2 regions of the Lactobacillus rizhaonensis genome follow, and region 1 is predicted to be linked to the other one. Evidence: riboswitches for the same ligand, from Rfam matches in the RefSeq annotation. Region 1 holds a riboswitch; the other holds the start of a gene.
The links. A riboswitch is a leader RNA that binds a small molecule or an ion and turns the genes downstream of it on or off. The one in region 1 is predicted to bind lysine.
Positions count from the first base shown of each region.

Region 2: it holds a riboswitch for lysine, as region 1 does, so the genes downstream of both, lysA (diaminopimelate decarboxylase) here and AAA915_RS03630 (ABC transporter substrate-binding protein/permease) in region 1, are expected to answer to the same signal.

Region 1 is NZ_BTTV01000002.1:73,200-82,904, reverse strand. Features, by position in the region: gene AAA915_RS03645 (TerC family protein) at 58-837, shown strand; gene AAA915_RS03640 (DUF488 domain-containing protein) at 832-1,191, opposite strand; gene AAA915_RS03635 (DNA-3-methyladenine glycosylase) at 1,235-1,864, shown strand; lysine riboswitch at 1,997-2,173, shown strand; gene AAA915_RS03630 (ABC transporter substrate-binding protein/permease) at 2,283-3,908, shown strand; gene AAA915_RS03625 (amino acid ABC transporter ATP-binding protein) at 3,908-4,657, shown strand; gene AAA915_RS03620 (alpha/beta fold hydrolase) at 4,724-5,626, opposite strand; gene AAA915_RS03615 (hypothetical protein) at 5,842-6,243, shown strand; gene AAA915_RS03610 (hypothetical protein) at 6,314-6,685, opposite strand; gene AAA915_RS03605 (ATP-binding protein) at 6,863-8,458, shown strand; gene AAA915_RS03600 (response regulator) at 8,460-9,146, shown strand; gene AAA915_RS03595 (NAD(P)-dependent oxidoreductase) at 9,238-9,705, opposite strand, start outside.
Region 2 is NZ_BTTV01000006.1:45,699-55,403, reverse strand. Features, by position in the region: gene dapF (diaminopimelate epimerase) at 1-294, opposite strand, end outside; gene AAA915_RS07765 (aspartate kinase) at 312-1,664, opposite strand; lysine riboswitch at 1,943-2,122, shown strand; gene lysA (diaminopimelate decarboxylase) at 2,207-3,520, shown strand; gene dapD (2,3,4,5-tetrahydropyridine-2,6-dicarboxylate N-acetyltransferase) at 3,530-4,240, shown strand; gene AAA915_RS07750 (N-acetyldiaminopimelate deacetylase) at 4,249-5,388, shown strand; gene dapA (4-hydroxy-tetrahydrodipicolinate synthase) at 5,407-6,330, shown strand; gene dapB (4-hydroxy-tetrahydrodipicolinate reductase) at 6,330-7,088, shown strand; gene AAA915_RS07735 (aminotransferase class I/II-fold pyridoxal phosphate-dependent enzyme) at 7,105-8,292, shown strand; gene AAA915_RS07730 (aspartate-semialdehyde dehydrogenase) at 8,289-9,356, shown strand; gene AAA915_RS07725 (PTS mannose/fructose/sorbose/N-acetylgalactosamine transporter subunit IIC) at 9,565-9,705, shown strand, end outside.

The sequences.
Region 1 (9,705 bases):
CTTGTTAAAATTCAACATAGTAATTAAATTTATTCTGAAAGAGAAAAGAGCCTTTAAATGGCAATTTTTAAAATGTATGCTCCCTTTTTTAGTGGAAGCAACTGGATTCACGTATTAACCAGTGGTAAAGATTGGCTCATCATTTTAACCCTGATTTTAATGGAGTGTTTACTTTCCGTTGATAATGCGGTTGTTTTAGCAGCACAAACTAAGGTTCTGCCTAATAAAAAGCAACAGGAAAAATCTTTGTTCTATGGCCTTTGGGGCGCATATATTTTTCGCTTTATCGTGATTGGCATTGGTACTTACTTAATCAATTTTTGGGAGATTAAATTAGCTGGTAGTCTCTATCTTTTCTATCTGTCCTTTAAGTTTTTCTACAATCAAAGGCAGCCGCAAAAGGCTGCTTTTAAAGAAAAAGCAGAATCAGAAAAGATCACTAAACATACGCCAAAAAAGGGCAAACATTTTTTGTCACTTTTCTGGCGGACTGTTATTTCAATTGAAGCAATGGATATCGTTTTTTCAATTGATTCCGTTTTAGCAGCCTTAGCCGTTTCCAGCAATCCAGTAGTAGTATTAATTGGCGGCATGATTGGTATCTTATGCATGCGCGGCGTAGCCGAAATAATAATCAAGTTAATGGACATTATTCCTGAATTGCAGCCAATGGCTTATATTTTAATCGGCATCATTGCTTTTAAACTATTGCTGTCATTGCCACCACTGAATTACGAATTACCTAATACGACCTTTGCATTAATCGTGTTCAGTATTCTAATTTTAACTATTGCTTTTCACTTTTTACGTGTTAAAAAGAGTAAACGCAAATTATAGTTTTTGATCAACGTATTCTTTGAGCACAACTGCCTGGTTGTGCTTTTTATTCTTTGCACCATAAAGAAAAAGAACATCTTGTTCAACCAGCTTATCTTTAACTTTGGCAATAAAGGCAGCAGTTACAGGATTGTGATCCAATTCATTCATGTACTTTTGCCGAAACTCAGAATATTTAGTATCATCATGATTGAACCATTTACGCAATTCCGTGCTGGGACCAATTTCCTTTGCCCATTCATCTAAATTTGCATCTTTTTTACTTTTGCCTCTAGGCCACAAACGGTCAACTAAAATGCGGTATCCGAGCGGTTGTTCATGTTCGTAAATGCGCACTAATTTTATTTTTGTCATTATATATCTCCTTTTAATTTAAGTTTACTACACGGAAAGAAAAATGAATTATTCAACTTATTTTACTAATAAATCTACTGCCGCTATTACTAAAGATTTAATTGGCAGACCTCTCACATACAATGACGGTGAACATATTATGGGTGGTTATATTGTAGAAGTAGAAGCATATTTAGGGGTCAAGGACCGCGCAGCTCATTCTTATGGCGGTCATCGCAGTCCCGCAAACGAGGGTCTTTACAGAAAAGGTGGAACTATTTATATTTATGCTCAGAGACAATATTTCTTTTTTGATGTTGCAACGCAAGAATATAATGAACCTCAAGGAGTTTTAATTAGGGCTATCGAACCGGCCTGGGGTATAGATCAGATGATTAAAAATCGCGGAGGCAAAGACGGTGTCCTTTTAACCAATGGACCTGCAAAAATGATGCAGGCTTTTGGCATTCACAGTAAAAAATGGAATTTACATTTCTTAACTGACTCCCCTTTTAAAATTGACTTAGATGACAGTCACAAAAAGCTGGCTAAGGAAATTAAAACCAGTGCCAGAATTGGGGTCAGCCAATCTGAACTAGAATGGGCCAATAAAAAACTGCGTTACTATGTAGCTGGCAACCCGTATGTATCCAGAATGAAAAAGAGAGCTTACCAAAATGACAATGGCTGGTAGTAAGAGCAAGCTTTTTCATGTCTTTTAAAATAGTAAAAGAAATTAAATGAGATAATTATAAAATATTTTTGAAATAAAATTATTGACAAGTTGCTTTTGATAGCCTATTATTTTTCTAAGTTAAATAATTTCCAATGCAATAGAGGTCGCGGTTATTACAAAACTGATCTGAGTGAGCGAACACTGTGAAGATTAGTGTAAGAATTACCGCCGAAATAAGAATATTGTTCGTTTCAATTTTCTTGTTGGGCTGCAAGAGAATATTTTGCAGACTGTCCTGGTTAGTCCCCAGGGAGCGCTATATGATTTGTTTTAAAAATAGATTATGAACCTCGTTGTTTTGATTAACAGCGGGGTTTTTATTTACGCTTTTATTGTATTGGCTTTATTTGAAACATATTTTATGGAGGTTTTCAAAATGAAGTCAAGATATAAGTGGTTGGCTACCCTAGTTGCCTTATTCACTTGTTTGAGCATAGCGACTGATTTTAGTCTTACTGAAGCTGATGCCAAAAAGGATGACGGCACACTAAAAGTAGCTATGGAAGCTAATTACCAGCCTTACAATTGGACACAAACTAATAATGCCAACGGTGCTGTGCCAATTGAAGGCTCAAAAGAATTCGCCAATGGTTATGATGTTAAAATTGCTAAAATTATTGGTCAAAAATTACATAGAAAAGTTGAAGTGGTTAAGACCGAATGGGACGGTTTGCTTCCTGCTCTAACCAGTGGCAAAGCTGATTTAATTATTGCTGGTATGAGTCCGACTGCTGAGCGTGAAAAGGCAATTAATTTCTCTCAGCCTTACAGAAACAGCACTTTTGTGGTAATTACCAAGCTTAACAGCAGATACGCTAACGCTAAGAAACTAACCGACTTTAAAGGTGCTAAATTAACCGCACAACAAGGTACTTTCCACTATGACCTGATCAAGCAATTAAAGGGCGCTAAGCGTCAGCCAGCTATGCGTGATTTTGCGGCTATGCGGCAGAGTTTGATTTCAGGTACTATTGATGGTTATGTTGCCGAAGACACTGAATCAACTTCCTTTAAGATGGTTGATCCTGACATTAAGTCAATTCCTGTCAGCAAAATGGCTGGTTTCCACGCCACAAAAGATGAGTCTGTCACTGCCATCGGAATCGCTAAGCCCAACAAAGCTCTGCTTAAGAGCGTTAACCAGATATTAGCTACTATTCCTGAAGCAAAAAGAACTAAGCTAATGACTGAAGCTGTTAAGCAGCAACCTAAAACTGATAATAACAAAAAAGGCAAAAAGGCTAAGTCTGAACCTTGGCTGGTATCAATGTGGCGCCAATATGGTGGCATGATTTTAAACGGTATCGGTATGACCCTTCTTCTGGCCTCAGTTGGTACTATTGTAGGTTTCTTTATCGGCCTGGCAGTTGGTATAGTTAGAACTATTCCTACACCAACCACTACCGGTAAAAGATGGCTGCTTAAGTTTGTGAACTGGCTGCTTTCGGTCTACATTGAAGTCTTCCGGGGTACGCCAATGATGGTGCAAGCTGCTGTTATTTATTATGGTATTGCCCAATTCTGGCACCTGAATATTGACAGAACTGTCGCCGCACTAATAATCGTTTCTATTAATACAGGTGCATATTTAGCCGAAATTATTCGGGGAGGCATTATTTCTACACCAGAGGGTCAATTTGAAGCTGCTAGCGCCTTAGGAATGACTCATAATCAAAGAATGTGGCACATTATTTTGCCACAAGCGATCAAGAATTGCCTACCTTCAATTACTAACGAATTTATTGTTAATATTAAGGATACTTCCGTTCTAAGTATTATTTCGGTATCAGAATTGTTCTTCGTCGGTTCGACCATTGCCAGTCAGACATTCAAGTTCTTCCCAACTTACCTAACAATTTCTGCTATCTACCTTGCTTTGACCTTTACCATCACGAGAATCTTTAATTTAATTGAAAAACACCTTCAAGGTAGTAAAAACTACAACTTAATGGCAAACCAAGTTCAAGTGGGCACACCTAAAGACATGGAGGCTAATAACTAATGACTGAATCTAATGAGACTATTTTACGTTTAAAGAACATTAAAAAGACATTCGGTGAACACCAAGTTTTGAAAGATATTTCTTTTGATATTAATAAAGGTGAAATCGCCACAATTATTGGTCCTTCAGGTGGTGGTAAATCAACTACATTGCGCTGCATCAATCTGCTTGAAGAGCCTACTGCCGGCGAGGTTGATTTTCATGGAGAAAATGTTTTGGCGCCAAACTACAATCGCAATATCTATCGTGCTAAAGTCGGCATGGTTTTCCAGCAATTCGATTTGTTTGAAAACAAGAACGTTTTAGCTAATTGCATGGTAGGTCAGGAATTGGTATTAAAACGGTCAAAAGACGAGGCCCGCAAAATTGCTATGACAAATTTGAAAAAGGTGGGTATGGAACAATACGTTAATGCCCGTCCCAGCCAACTTTCAGGTGGACAGCAACAACGGGTCGCGATTGCCCGTGCTATCTGCATGGACCCTGAAATTCTGTTATTTGATGAGCCTACTAGTGCATTGGATCCTGAAATGGTTGGAGAAGTTTTAAGCGTCATGAAAAATCTGGCCACCACAGGTCTAACGATGATTATCGTAACCCACGAAATGGCATTTGCGAAGGAGATTTCCGACCAAATGTTTTTCATCAGCGATGGCGTAATTACTGAACAAGGCACGCCAGATCAATTATTCAATCACCCGCAAAATGAAAAAACCGTCAAGTTTTTGAGTAATTTTCAGAATAATTAATAAGGTCTAATTAAATATAAAAAAACTGGTAAATCTGCGTGATGAATAACGTGATTTGCCAGTTTTTTAGTTTGCTTGTGGCTCTAAAAGTTCAATAATTTCCTGATTAAATTTAGTCGGCTGCTCCCACTGCGGGAAATGACCAGAATGATCAAACCAAATTATATTGCACGGACTAGTAATTTTAGCAGCATATTCTGCAGTCAATTGCGATGATACATGGTGGTCATGCCTGCCCTCACAGAAAGTTACCGGAACAGTAAAATGCATTGTATTTTCGAAATTAACGTCCATTAATTCTTCCCAGAAATACTGAATTGATTGTTTCGAGCCCTGCAAGCGATGAATTAAGTCCTTAAAAGAATAATCTTTGGCAGATATAAAAGACCAAATTAATTTGCGGTAATTTTTAGCACCGTAAATTGAGCCGCCATGAGCTACAATCATTTTAGTTAATGCGAGGCTGGCCTTAGTTGGTTCATGTGCAAAATCAAGTTGGTCAAGTTTAGCAGTATTTTTCATTTTTGTCCGTAAAAAAGCTTTTTGTAGAGCAATATTCTTTTTCATGTTAACGACTTGGCCAATTCCGATATATTGTGCAACAAGGTCCGGGTACATTTGAATAAAGTAGAGTCCTAAAACCGTCCCCCAAGAATGGCCCATGATGATCAATTTATCTTGTTTTAAACGCTTTAATAAATAAAGTACAAACTGATGAATATCCTCCAAGATGGTATGAATGGACAAGTCTTCTTCAGGTGAAAACTTGTAGTATGACAGTCCACTACCTCTTTGTTCCAGATTAACAAAAATAAAATGATCTTCTAGTTCGCTATTAAATTTTTTCGTTAAGGGAATGCAGGCATCCCCTGGACCACCATGTAAATATAAAATAATCGGCTCCTGACTTTGCTTTGAACTAATTGAAAAATAAAGTTTTGTCCCGTTAATCTCTACGTTTTCTATCACTGATGTACTCATTTTTTGGCCTATATTCATATAATCGATTGCTATTATGCATACACTGCTACTTTATTTAAGTATATTATTAATGCCGCTATTTTGTAAATTCCAAATTAAGTTTGACAAAAATCAGGTTCTATTATTATATGTAGATAAATAGTCAACAAGCATTACGCTAGTAGAAAACCCTCTACTTTTACCTCATCATCGGAGAAAAACTCATGAAGAAAAATGGTTACAAAATTACTACCTACATTTTTGGATTCTTATTTATTATCACTTTAGGCTTTTTGCTCTATGATACTAGAAACCCGCCCACTGTATTTGGGGGTTTTACTAATAATGCAATGCCACTAAATCCTTCCAATCCTCATGTGGAAATTTCGTTTGGTTTGGACCCCGAATATGCTATAAATGTCGACGGACATCAATTTGAAAGAGGCACATATAAACGCATAAGTGACAGTGTGTTTAGCTTAAAAGCAAATAATGGTAAAGAGAATGGTGTCGCTTTTTTATCAAATAAAGGTTCATACTTGTTTCACTCTAAACTAAAGAAAAAGCTGATTAGTATTGAAAAGTTTTCGAATAAGCCAGAAATAAAGCCAGGGACTATCAAATAGTCTAACGTACTTTATGCTAGAAAAAAATACCAAGCAGTATAGTTGCCTGGTACTCAAATCTTGTTAAATTTTATTCATTTTTACCTTCAGCTTGGTAAAATTTAGCCCTATTAATTAAATAGTCAAATAAAATCACACAGATTAGATTTAATACAATAATTAAGAGTATCAATAATGGGTGATCTTCTTGCTCATCTGTCATATTCAACAAATATAAAGTTTCAAAACTAATAGGTGCACCTTGTAATGCCATAAAATAAAATAAATCATTTTCGACTTGCTTAGTAAATGTTTCTTCTTTTACTTCAAAGCAAGCTGTAGCAATTATTGTTATGATGAATGCACTAATTGACCATATTAAGTTATAATTCGGCTTATTGGAGAAAAAAGCCTCCATTTCAATTATACACAACCACAGTAAAGCAACTCTTGCTAATTTCATTTTCATCTCATTTCCCACAGCCTTTCTCTTCTAATTTATTTTAATCATTTTATCATATTTTACAGTATAAGTAAAATGTTATTTTATTAAAAACATTATTCTAATAATAATTAAGGGGTCTCAGCTGTATGAAAGAGATATTAAGTTATCCAATATCAAAATATCAAAGGCAGATATATGTTTAAAAAAACACGTTTTACACTGCAAACAAAAACTATTTTTCTGGTTTTCTTTACCACCATTGTTTTTATTCTAACTGCTGGAACCATCACCTCATACAAAGTAGCGCAAAATCAAAAACAAATCATCAAAGAAGAAATTAATAGTGTGTCTAAAATTGTCGCCAATAATGAGCAGGTACAAATTGCTTTAAGAAAAAAAGTCAAACCCACAACATATAACCCGATCCAAAAATATGCCGAACAAGTTAAAAAAGAAACTAAAGTAGACTTTATTGTGGTACTTGACGATAATTACGTCCGCTATTCCCATCCTTCCGAGAATCATATAGGCAAAAAATTTAGTTCGCCTTCTGATGCTCAAAAATCAAGTTCTGGTAAGACGCATTATTCTCACCGTATGGGTGTTTTGGGAACTGGCTACCGGATTTTCCGCCCGATTTTTGCACACAAGCAGCAAATCGGAATAGTTTGTGTTGGTTTAACCGATAAATCAATTAATAAAGTTATTCGAGTCGCCCAAAGATCAGTTGTAATTGGCTCTCTAGTTTCATTAATAATTGGCATACTGCTGGCTTTATTAATATCAAGACGCATTAAAAAAACGCTGTTTGATATGGAACCAAACGAAATTGCATTTAAGCTCACAGAATTATATGCTATTAATGACAGTATTGATGAAGCGCTTATTGTTGTAAATAATCACAAAATTTTAATTACTGCTAATTACTTGGCTAAAAAATCCTTTCCTTCCTTAATGGTGGGAAAAGCCTTGGATAAAAATCTAATTGATTTATTATTCGCAGACAACCAACAATTACCTAAAACAAATGAGCTTGTCTTAATCAATGCTAAAGAATATATTGTTTCAGTTAGTCAACTGGTATACCATAAGCAGATTTTTGGTCAAGTAGCTCTACTGCAGGATCAGTCCAAATATCAGAAGTTATCCGAACAGCTTGCCGGTAGCCAACAATACATTCAGTCACTAAGGGCACAATCACACGAATTTTTAAATAAATTGCAGGCAATTTACGGCATGATTGAATTAAAGCAGTATGATCAAGTTAATTCATTCATTGCAAAAATAAACCAAAATTACCAGCAAGAATTTGGTCAATTGAATAAACAGCTCGAATCTCCTGCGCTTGTTGGCTTTTTAACTGGAAAAATTAACCAGGCGAAAGAACAAAGAGTCAACTTGGAAATTACGCCAGACTCCAATTTACCGCAAAAGGTTGTAACTGAGCAATTAAATTTAGACCTGATTAAAATACTGGGTAACCTCATTGACAACTCGTTAGCAGCAATTAAAGATAGTGGCAAAATCACCTTGGCAATTAATTTCGATAGTGAAAGCTCAGTCTTAATTATTGAAGTTGCTGATACTGGTACTGGTATTTCAAGTGAAGTTAAAAAGCATTTATTTAAACAGAAGTATTCAACTAAGGGCAAGGATCACGGCTATGGACTTATTCTGGTGCAGCAAATCATTAAATCCTATAGTGGCCATCTTGAAGTTTCATCTTGTAAGCCTCATGGTAGCAATTTTTATATAGAATTGCCTTTGCAGGAAAAACACGAAAAGGAATAAAATGTTAACAATTTTAATAGTTGAAGATGACCCGATGGTCAGCTCGATTAACAAACAATATTTAATGAGAATTATTAAGCCGGAAAATCTGACTGTTTATCAAACCGCTACTGCCAAAAAGGCACTAGCAATTACTAAAAACATCAATCCTGATCTAATTCTACTTGATGTTTACCTTCCTAAAACTTCTGGCACCGAATTACTGGAACAATTTATTCAACATAATCTCCATCCCAATGTCATTATGCTTTCCGCCGCCAAAGACAGTACCAACATCAACATGGCTTTAAAATATGGCGTTTTGGACTACTTGCTTAAGCCTTTTTCTTTTAAGCGTTTTAAAGAGGCAATTGAACATTTTTTAAAATATAACAAGGTGCTACAAAAAAACAACACGGTATCACAAGGTGAACTTGATCATATTTTTATTACTCAAGATATGAATAACTTAAATGATGAGAGCGGGTTGCCTAAAGGACTTTCAGACTTTTCTTTAACCAAAATTGAAACTGCTATTTCCCAACTTGCCGGTGAATTTTCCAATCAAGATGTAGCACGACAATCAAAATTATCACGCATTACTACCAAAAAATATTTGGATTATTTGGAAAAAACCGGCAAACTTTCCACTAAAGTTCACTATTTAAAGGTTGGTCGACCAATTAAAATATATAAATTGAACAAATAAAAAAACAAGCTATTGTGAAGTGACCCCCAAATTTAGGACAAATTTTGGGGGTCATATCATTATCGTAGCTTGCTTTTTATTTAGATAAATTTTAGTCAAGTTTCACATCATTATCAGTATGACCAGTCTCTAATACTTGGTGGAAATTTTCATAACTGACATTAATCATATCCGTTAAAGCAGGACTGGTGTATGAACCAATATGAGGAGTTAATAAAACTTTAGGATATAATTCTGTTAATTGTCTGGTCAAATCATTAGTGATATTGCCATTATAATTATGGCCTAAAACTTCTGCTTCATCAGGCAGAACATCGCTTGCAAAGCCGGCAATTTGACCATCTTTAATTGCCTTAATCACAGCAGGGTAATCAGCCAGTTGCGATCTAGCAGTATTGACCAGAACCGCATTGTTCTTCATTTTACCTAGAAAAGCTTCATCTATCAAATTATCATTTTGCCCTGGGAAATATGGTACGTGAATTGAAACAATGTCTGATTGAGCTAATAATTCGTCTTGACTTACAAACTTTACGTATTGTTTGGCAAAATCACTCGG
Region 2 (9,705 bases), on a different contig from region 1:
TTCTTTATGGTATTTTTGTGCTAAATAGCGGCCTACTGTCCTTAACCCATTACCACACATAGAAGCAAAAGAACCGTCTGCATTGATAACCTGCATTTTTCCTAGAGTTTCTGCATGGTCTGAATTGTTGACTACTAGTAAACCATCAGCACCATTAAGTAAGCCTCTTTCCGGCTTAGTTATCTGCTGCGCCAAGTTGACTAACTCTCCCTTAGATAATGGTGCTTGAAATTGAGTTTGATCAAGTAGAAAAAACTTATTCTGTGAACCATGAACTTTTTGTAGTTGTATCATGAAAATTTCTCCTTAAATTAATTAAAAAACTGGTGATAGATTTCTTTAACAGCGGCAGCTGCGTCTGCCTTTTTGGTGCCTAGCATGATTGAAATGCGTGAAGCACCCTGGTTAATCATATGAATGGCAATATGCTTTTCTGCTAAAGGCAGAGTGATATTCTTCATTACACCAATTTTGTTACGCATCCCTTCTCCAACCACCATAATGATGGCATAATCATCAATCCATTCTAGTTGATCAGGTTGAAGTGCTTTTTGAATTTCAAGACACATTTGCTGACGAATTTGTTTATCAAATTGTTTTTTATCAAAAATAATGGTCAAATCATCAATTCCTGATGGCATATGTTCATATGATATATTAAATTTATAGAATATTTGTAGTAATTTAAGTGTAAATCCAACTTCTTTATTTAGTAAATATTTATGTAAATATAATGCGGCAAAATGTCCAGAACTTGCCACACCTGTAATTGTACTTTGCGGGGTAAAATTATTTTGCGGGACAATCATTGTTCCAGGTAGTTCCGGATGATTAGTATTTTTGACATTTACTGGAATCTGACCTTCAATTGCGGGAATAATGGCTTCATCATGAAAAACAGAAAATCCTGCATATGACAGCTCCCGCAACTCACGGTATGTCATAAGCTTAATGGCACGGGGATGCGCAACAATTCTGGGGTCAGCTGCGTAGATTGCATCTACATCCGTAAAGTTTTCATATAAATCTGCTTTAATTCCACGTGCCCAAATTGCTCCGGTAATATCCGAACCTCCGCGAGAAAAGGTTGCTATTAAGCCATCTTCTGTAATGCCATAAAAACCGGGTACGACTAGTAAATCTGAAGTTTGTGCCCATTTTTGTAAATTTTCGTAAGTTTCTGGTAGAACTTGAGCATCGTTAGCATTACTAGTAACCATAAAGCCAGCTTCTGCGGGATCCAAAAAGCGAGCAGCTATATGGCGCTTTTGCAGAATCAAAGTTAAAAGCTGTGCACTAAGTTTTTCACCATGTGCTTTAAAACCCGCCATTAAAAAATCTGTGTTTGGATAAGAGAGTTGAGGAAGATTGAGTAATTCTTGTAACAATGGCTTTACTAATTGCTCGGATATTTGAAAGTAATCTGCAATATTCTGATACCTGGTCCAAATTGCCTTTACCGTTGCACTATAATCTTGATTATTAAGTACATTTTCTGCATATCTAATTAATAGATCCGTTACTTTAGTGTCGTTTTTAGACCTTTTGCCGGGAGCAGAAGTCACGATCACTTTACGTGCTGGATCAGCATTAATAATGTTTAAAACTTTTTGAAAATGTTCTCCGTCAGCTAGAGAACTACCACCAAATTTAACGACTTTCATGTTAATACCTTTCACAATTAAATTTAATTTAAGTAATTAGTATTGGATTTTAACATTAAAATTTTAATCTTCAACTGCAAAAGAAAGTTGTTATTCAGTAAAGCGGCTGTTTTGGGTCATATTATTGCATTAAAATTTGCGCTAAAAGTGTTGGTGTTAATGGCATTGGACAAGATAAAAATAAATAAATTTGAAAAATAATATTTTTATTTAAAAAATTAAAAAGCAATTGTCAGTGGAAATGGTTGACAATCATATTAATTAATAATAATATTTTAATAAATCGAAGAGGTTGCAACCAACAAGAGTAGCTGGTGGAGTTTCTGCAAAAAACCAGGAAGCCAGTCAAAGGGGCGGTTGCCGAAGCTTTAATTATTGCGGTAATTAATAAGCTGGGACGTAATCTAACAGGTTACGGACTGTCGCAATTTTATATTCGCGGAGCGCTATCGACAAAATTGATACCAGATAATAACTTGAAGGACTCTTTTGTTAGGTACAACAAAAGAGCCTTTTTATTTAACAAAAAGGGAGAGACTTAAATGGCTGCTAATGATTATTATCAAACTAATACCCAGGGTCATTTGACAATTGGGGGAGTAGACGCTTTGGAACTAGCAAAGAAGTTTGGTACCCCCTTAGTTGTTTATGATGTTCAGAAAATCAAACGGCAATTTCAGGCTTTCCAAAATGCTTTTGAAAAAGAACAGGTAGATTATGCAATTAGCTATGCCAGTAAGGCATTTGCTACGATTGCAATTTACCAGATAATCAATAAACTGGGAGGACACATTGACGTTGTTTCTGGTGGAGAATTATATACTGCACTTAAAGCTGGTTTCCCAGCGGCAAAAATCAGTTTTCACGGTAATAATAAAACCCCAGATGAGTTGTTAATGGCTGTTCAAAATCATGTTGGCGTTATTATTTTAGATAATTTTACTGAGATTAAGCTATTAACACGGATTTTAAACCAAACTAATACTCACGTGCAGGTAATGTTGAGAGTAACTCCAGGGGTTTCTGCTCATACTCATGAATATGACCAAACAGGTCAAGAGGACAGCAAATTTGGCTTTGACATTCGTTCAGGTCAGGCTGAACAGGCATTTTTACAAGTTAGAGCTGACGCACAAATGGAATTAATTGGACTGCACGCACATATCGGTTCACAAATTTTAGCAACAGAAGGTTTTAAACTTGAAGTAGAGAAGTTGATGAAGCTAGTGAACAATTGGAAACAAAAATATGATTATCAACCTCAGGTGTTAAATTTGGGAGGCGGTTTCGGCATCAGGTATACCAAGCAGGATAATCCAGTAACTGCTCACACCTTTGTTGGTCAAATCGTACAGACAGTCAAAAAGTGTGTACAGGAAGATCACCTAAAAATGCCTACAATTTGGATTGAACCAGGACGTTCGATTGTCGGCGAGGCCGGCTATAACTTGTATACAGTTGGTTCACGTAAAGATGTACCAGGGCTTTTGCCTTACGTGGCAGTCGATGGCGGTATGGGTGATAATATCAGACCGGCACTTTATCAGGCAGAATATGAGACACTGTTAGCAAAAAATCCGCAAGCAAAGCCTGAAGAAACAGTTAAGCTTGCAGGTCGCTACTGTGAATCTGGCGACATTATTGTTGACAAATTGGCATTGCCTAAAAGCAAGCCGGGAGATGTAATTGCGGTTTTAGCAACTGGTGCTTATGGCTATAGTATGGCATCTAATTATAATCGTGTTCCCAGGCCAGCTGTTGTTTTTGCAGAAAATGGGCAGGTACAAGAAGTAGTTACACGTGAAACTTATGCGGATCTAGTTAGTCATGATCGTTTTTATCAAATGGAAGGATAAATTATAAATATGAAAAAAATGACGGCAACCGAAATCATTGATTTTATTGCTAATTCAACCAAAAAAACACCAGTTAAAGTTTATGTCAAAGGAAATTTGTCTCAGTTAAATTGGCCAGAAGACTGCAAAACTTTTACTGAAAATCATACTGGGGTCGTTTTTGGAGACTGGCAAGTCTTGGGGCCTTTTATAGAAAAAAACTCTGACAAATTTGCTGATTATCAAGTGGAAAATACTAGTCGCAATTCCGCCATTCCGTTGTTGGATCTAAAGAACATTTCTGCCAGAATTGAGCCAGGGGCACTAATTCGTGAAAACGTTGATATAGGCAAAAATGCGGTAATCATGATGGGGGCAGTCATTAATATCGGTGCTGAAATAGGGGAAAATGCCATGATTGATATGAATGCTGTTTTAGGCGGCAGAGCAATTGTTGGCCCTAACACTCATGTCGGGGCAGGTGCAGTGATAGCTGGAGTCGTAGAACCGGCTTCGGCACAACCTGTGAAAATCGGCAAGGATGTTTTAATTGGTGCCAATGCCGTAGTTTTAGAAGGAGTTCAAGTTGGTGATCATGCCGTAGTAGCTGCTGGGGCAGTAGTAACTAAGGATGTACCAGCAAATAGTGTCGTTGCCGGGGTACCGGCAAAAATTATTAAAATGCGTGATCAAAAAACTGCCTCTAAAACAGGAATTGAGCCAGGATTAAGAAAGCTGTGAATTAATTAATGTTAACTTCTGCACAACTAATTAAAATTCGCCGCGACTTGCATCAGATTCCAGAATTAGCTCTGCACGAATACCAAACACAAAAATATTTATTGCAGGTTATTGGTAATTTTAATCAAAAATACATTGAAATTCGTACATGTTCTGAACTGCCTACAGCTATATTGGTTCTGGTTCGGGGAAGCAAACCGCAAAAAACGATTGGCTATCGCGCAGATATAGATGGCTTACCGGTTCAAGAACAGACCGGCCTGTCGTTTGCTTCTCATAATCAAGGTCAAATGCATGCTTGTGGTCATGATATCCATATGACAGTAGCCCTGGGAATTCTAGATTATTTTTGCGATCACCAACCGCAAGACAATTTGCTGTTCTTTTTCCAGCCAGCTGAAGAAAGTGAGAGTGGTGGTAAAAAAGCCTATGAGGCAGGAATTTTTACTGGTAAGTGGCGCCCAGATGAATTTTTTGCTTTGCATGATACTCCCGATTTACCTACCGGCACAATTGGCTGCCGTTTGGGGACTTTATTTGCAGGTACAACTGAAATCAATATTGATTTATATGGTAAGGATGGTCATGCAGCATATCCTCAGCAAGCTAATGATATGGTAGTGGCTGCGGCTGCTTTAATAGAGCAAATTCAGACAATTATTTCTCGCAGTATCGATCCTATTGCAGGTGGTGTTATTACAATAGGAAAAGTTAGAGCTGGTACAGTTAGAAATGCTATTGCAGGCCATGCTCACTTAGAAGGAACCATTCGGGGATTAACCCAAAAAATGATTAAAAAAATTGATCAGCGTCTGCGGGATGTAACTCAAGGAATAGCACACAGCTATAATGCTAAAGTTGATTTGCAGCTTAATCAGGGTGGTTATTGGCCAGTTGAAAATAATCCCCAAATTACAGCTGAATTTATTAAATATATGAAGGAAAATGCTCAAATTAATTACCAAGAGATGCAACCAGCTATGACTGGAGAGGACTTTGGCTATTTACTAGCGCAAATTCCCGGCACCATGTTCTGGTTGGGAGTGGATGATGATTCGCAACTTCATTCTGCAACCTTCAACCCGCATGAAGAAGCCATAGAAGTAGGAATTAAAGCAGTGGTAGGTTTTTTACTGAGTCACATGTAGCTCAAAAGGAGAAAAAACATGACTAATTTTGACAAAGCAGATTTAATGACCGCGCTAATTACGCCCTTTAATAAGGAAGATAAAGTTGACTATCCCGGTCTGAAAAAATTAACCGAGCATTTACTTAACACAGGTAGCACTGGTTTTGTCATTGGCGGTACTACTGGTGAAACAGCAACAATGACTCATGATGAAAAAATTGAATTATATACTAAATTTGCTCAAATAATTGCTGGGCGTGTGCCAGTGGTAGCGGGTACAGGCAGCAATAATACTGCACAGACAGTTGCATTTACTCAAGAGGTGGGGCAAATTCCCGGTATTGATATGGCACTAGTAGTAGCACCTTACTATAACAAGCCAGATCAAAGGGGAATTACAGCCCATTATGAAAAGGTGGCTGAAAGTTCGCCAATACCGATCATTATATATAACATTCCGGGTCGAACAGGAATTAAGATCACTAAAGAAACTCTGGTCGAGTTATCGCATAATCCTAAAATTGCTGGTGTTAAGCAATGTGCTGACTTAGAAGACTTAGAATATATTGTTGAACACGCAGCAAAAGATTTCTTGGTGTATACGGGCGAAGACTTGCAGTCTTTAACAGCTAAAGTTTTAGGGGCAAAAGGAGTAATTTCGGTAGCTTCTCATGTTTATGGCTCGGCCATGCGTGAAATGTATGATGATTTAGATCAGGGTAAGGTAGCTGCAGCAGGGAAATTGCAAAGACGATTAATGCCGAAGATGCAAGCCTTATTCATGTATCCTTCACCAGCACCTGTTAAAGCTGTCCTTAACGCCCAAGGATTGCCAGCTGGCGGCTGCCGGTTACCTATTGTAGATTTAAATGAAACAGAAAAGCGGCAATTAGCTATTCATTTAGGTTTAACCGAATCGGCTTTATTGCATGAATTGCCGTTAGAACTAGGAGTAGAGTAATGAAAAAAATTTTGATAGCTGGTGCCACGGGATCCATGGGCAGGCAAACTGTCCAGTTAGTTGAAAAATTACCTGACTGTCAATTGGTAGCAGTTTTGGCACCTACTGCATCTGAGAGTTCAGATTTTAAGCCTGCTGTTGCCCGCTTTGATGATTTGGCCGCTGTAAATATTGCTGCTGATATTTGGATTGATTTTACGACTCCACAAGCAGTTTATGAAAATACTAAGTTTGCTTTAAAGCACCATATGCACCCAATTGTGGGAACAAGTGGTTTAACTTCTGAACAAATAAAACAGTTACAAGAACTGGCAAAAAAGGAAAAAATTGGTGGCCTTATTGCTCCAAATTTTGGCTTGTCGGCTGTCTTATTAATGAAGTTTGCACAAGAAGCGGCGCGGTATTTTCCTGATGCAGAGGTCATTGAAATGCATCATGCTGATAAAAAGGATGCCCCTAGTGCTACTGCTATTGCGACTGCCAAAGTGATTGCAGAAAACCGCAATTCAGAAAATTGTTCCAAAACAACAAGTGATTCTAAAGCTCGCGGTGCTGATTATGATGGAGTTCCTGTTCACTCCGTTCGTTTACCTGGTTATATAGCCCACGAACAGGTGCTTTTTGGTGGTTCCGGCGAAGCTTTAACAATCAGGCAAGACTCATTTTCCCGTTCTTCATTTATGCAGGGCGTTAAAGTAGCCTTGAGTCGGGTAATGGATTTAACGGATTTAGTGGTCGGTTTAGACCAGATTTTATAATTACAAGGAGAACAAAATGCCCCAATTAGCTACTGATTTAACTTCAATTACTCATACACCATTGGAAAAAATTCCTCCTTCTGGTATCCGTGCTTTTGCCCAAAAAGTTGATGGTATTCCTGATTTAATTAAATTAACTTTAGGAGAACCTGATTTAAATACACCTGAACATGTTAAAAAAGCTGCAGCCCAAAGTATATTAGATAATGATTCGCATTACTCGGCCCAAAAAGGAACACCTAGGCTGCGTCAGGCTATCAGCAATTATTTAAAGCGCAAGCAAGGCTTAACCTATGATCCTGAAAGTGAAATTATAGTCACGGTCGGTGCGACAGAGGCCATAGCTGCAACCATGTTGGCACTATTTCAACCAGGTGATCAAATTATTGTGCCTACTCCATCTTATGCTCTTTATTTTCCGCTAATTCAATACACTAAAGCTGAATTGGTCGCCATCAATACGGCAGATACGAATTTCGTTTTAACTCCGCAGGCACTGGAAAAGACTTTAGATGAGCACCCTCATGCTAAAGCAATTTTATTTAACTATCCTACTAATCCCACCGGCAGGGAATGTCCTAGTTCTGTTTTAGAACAGATAGCACCGATCATTAAAAAGCATCATCTTTATGTTATTTCCGATGAAATTTATAGTGAATTGACTTATGACTTTAATCATGTTTCGATTGCGCATTATTTACCCGAACGCACTTTATTAATTAATGGCTTGTCCAAGTCTCATGCGATGACCGGTTACCGTTTAGGCTATGTGACTGGACCAGCTGCTTTAATTAGTTTGATTGCGAAGATGCACGCATTTTTGGTTACCGCCCCATCTAATCCTGCACAAGCAGCGGCAACCGAGGCTTTGGAAAATGGTGATCAGGATCCAGCTAAGGCACGCCCAATTTATCAAAAAAGACGTGACTATATTGTTAGTGCGTTAAACAATATGGGTCTTGAAACCCATGCCAGTGAAGGAGCATTTTATGTTTTTGCTAAAATACCGGCAAGTTATGGTCAAGATGATGAGGCTTTTGCACTGGACTTAGCTCACAAGGCTAAAGTTGGGGGAACGCCTGGAAATGCTTTTGGTCCTGGTGGTGAAGGGTATATTCGTTTTTCATACGCTGCCAGCGATGAAAACTTGCATACAGCAATGAACCGTATCCAACAGTTTTTAACAGAAAAAGGTGATAATTGATGAAAAAATACGCAGTTGCAATTCTGGGTGCCACAGGTGCAGTGGGTCAGCGTTTAATTAGTGAGCTTGAAAAGTCTAAAATTCCAGTCAAACAAATCAAACTACTGGCTTCTAAGCGGTCAGCAGGTAAAAAACTAAAATTTAAAAATCAAGAAATCATAGTAGAAGAAGCACAACCTGATTCATTTAAGGGAGTGGACTTAGTTTTATCATCTGCTGGCGGAGCTGTGTCAAAAAGACTGTTGCCTGAAGCAGTCAAAAGAGGAGCAGTGTGTGTAGATAATACTAGTGCTTTCCGTATGGCTGATAAGGTGCCCTTAATTGTTCCGGGAGTTAATGATGAACAATTGGTAAATCACCATGGCATTATTGCCAACCCTAACTGTTCAACTATTCAAATGGTGGCTGCACTTTACCCGCTGCACGTTAAATGGGGAATTAAGCAAATTATTGTTTCGACTTATCAGGCTGTGTCTGGAGCTGGTAAGGCAGCTTGGGATGAGCTGCTTCAGCAAGCTCAGGACAGGTTGAATAAGCAAAAGACAACAGCTAAGATCCTACCCACCGCCTCTGCTAAAAAGCATTATCCTATGGCGTTTAACTTGTTACCCCAAATTGATGTTTTTGAAGATGATGGGTACACGCACGAAGAATGGAAAATGATTCATGAAACCAAAAAGATTTTGTTTAATGATCAGGACTCAAAGAAGATTAAAGTCACTGCTACTTGTGTCCGCGTACCGGTTGAAATTGGTCATGGTGAAACGGTTTATTTTGTGCTGAAGGATGAAAAGGCAACGACTGCAGAAATAAAGTGGGAAATTGTAAAAACTCCTGGCCTTGTTTTACAGGATGACCCTGAAAATCAGATCTATCCCCAACCACTTTTAGCTGCCGGTAAAAAGGAAACTTTCGTTGGCCGTATTCGTCCAGATCAAGAAAATCCTGGTGCATTTAATATGTGGATCGTAGCTGATAACTTATTAAGAGGCGCCGCCAGCAACACAGTAGAAATTGCAGAATGTTTAGTGAGAGATAATTTAGTGCGTGTGCCCAAAAAATAGTTAGTTCTATATTTAATTAAATGAAATAAACCAAGTTTGTATAAATAATATAAGCTTGGTTTATTTGATTACTTTTAAGCTGACTTCCTACTATTTTTTTGCAATTTTAAACGATAAAAAATCTATGGAGGTTATGAAAGCGCTATTTTATACTGACAATGTATTAATTGAATAACTAAAAAGTTATTTAGATGAAAGGAGTACGTTAATGAGTCTTGTAAATGCTTTGCTAATCGCAATTTGGGCAGGATATTGTTCATTTGACGATCAAGGACCGCAAATGTTTCGGAGACCTTTGCTGGTTGGACCGGTTGTAGGCCTTATCCTGGGAGATTTGCCAACGGCACTT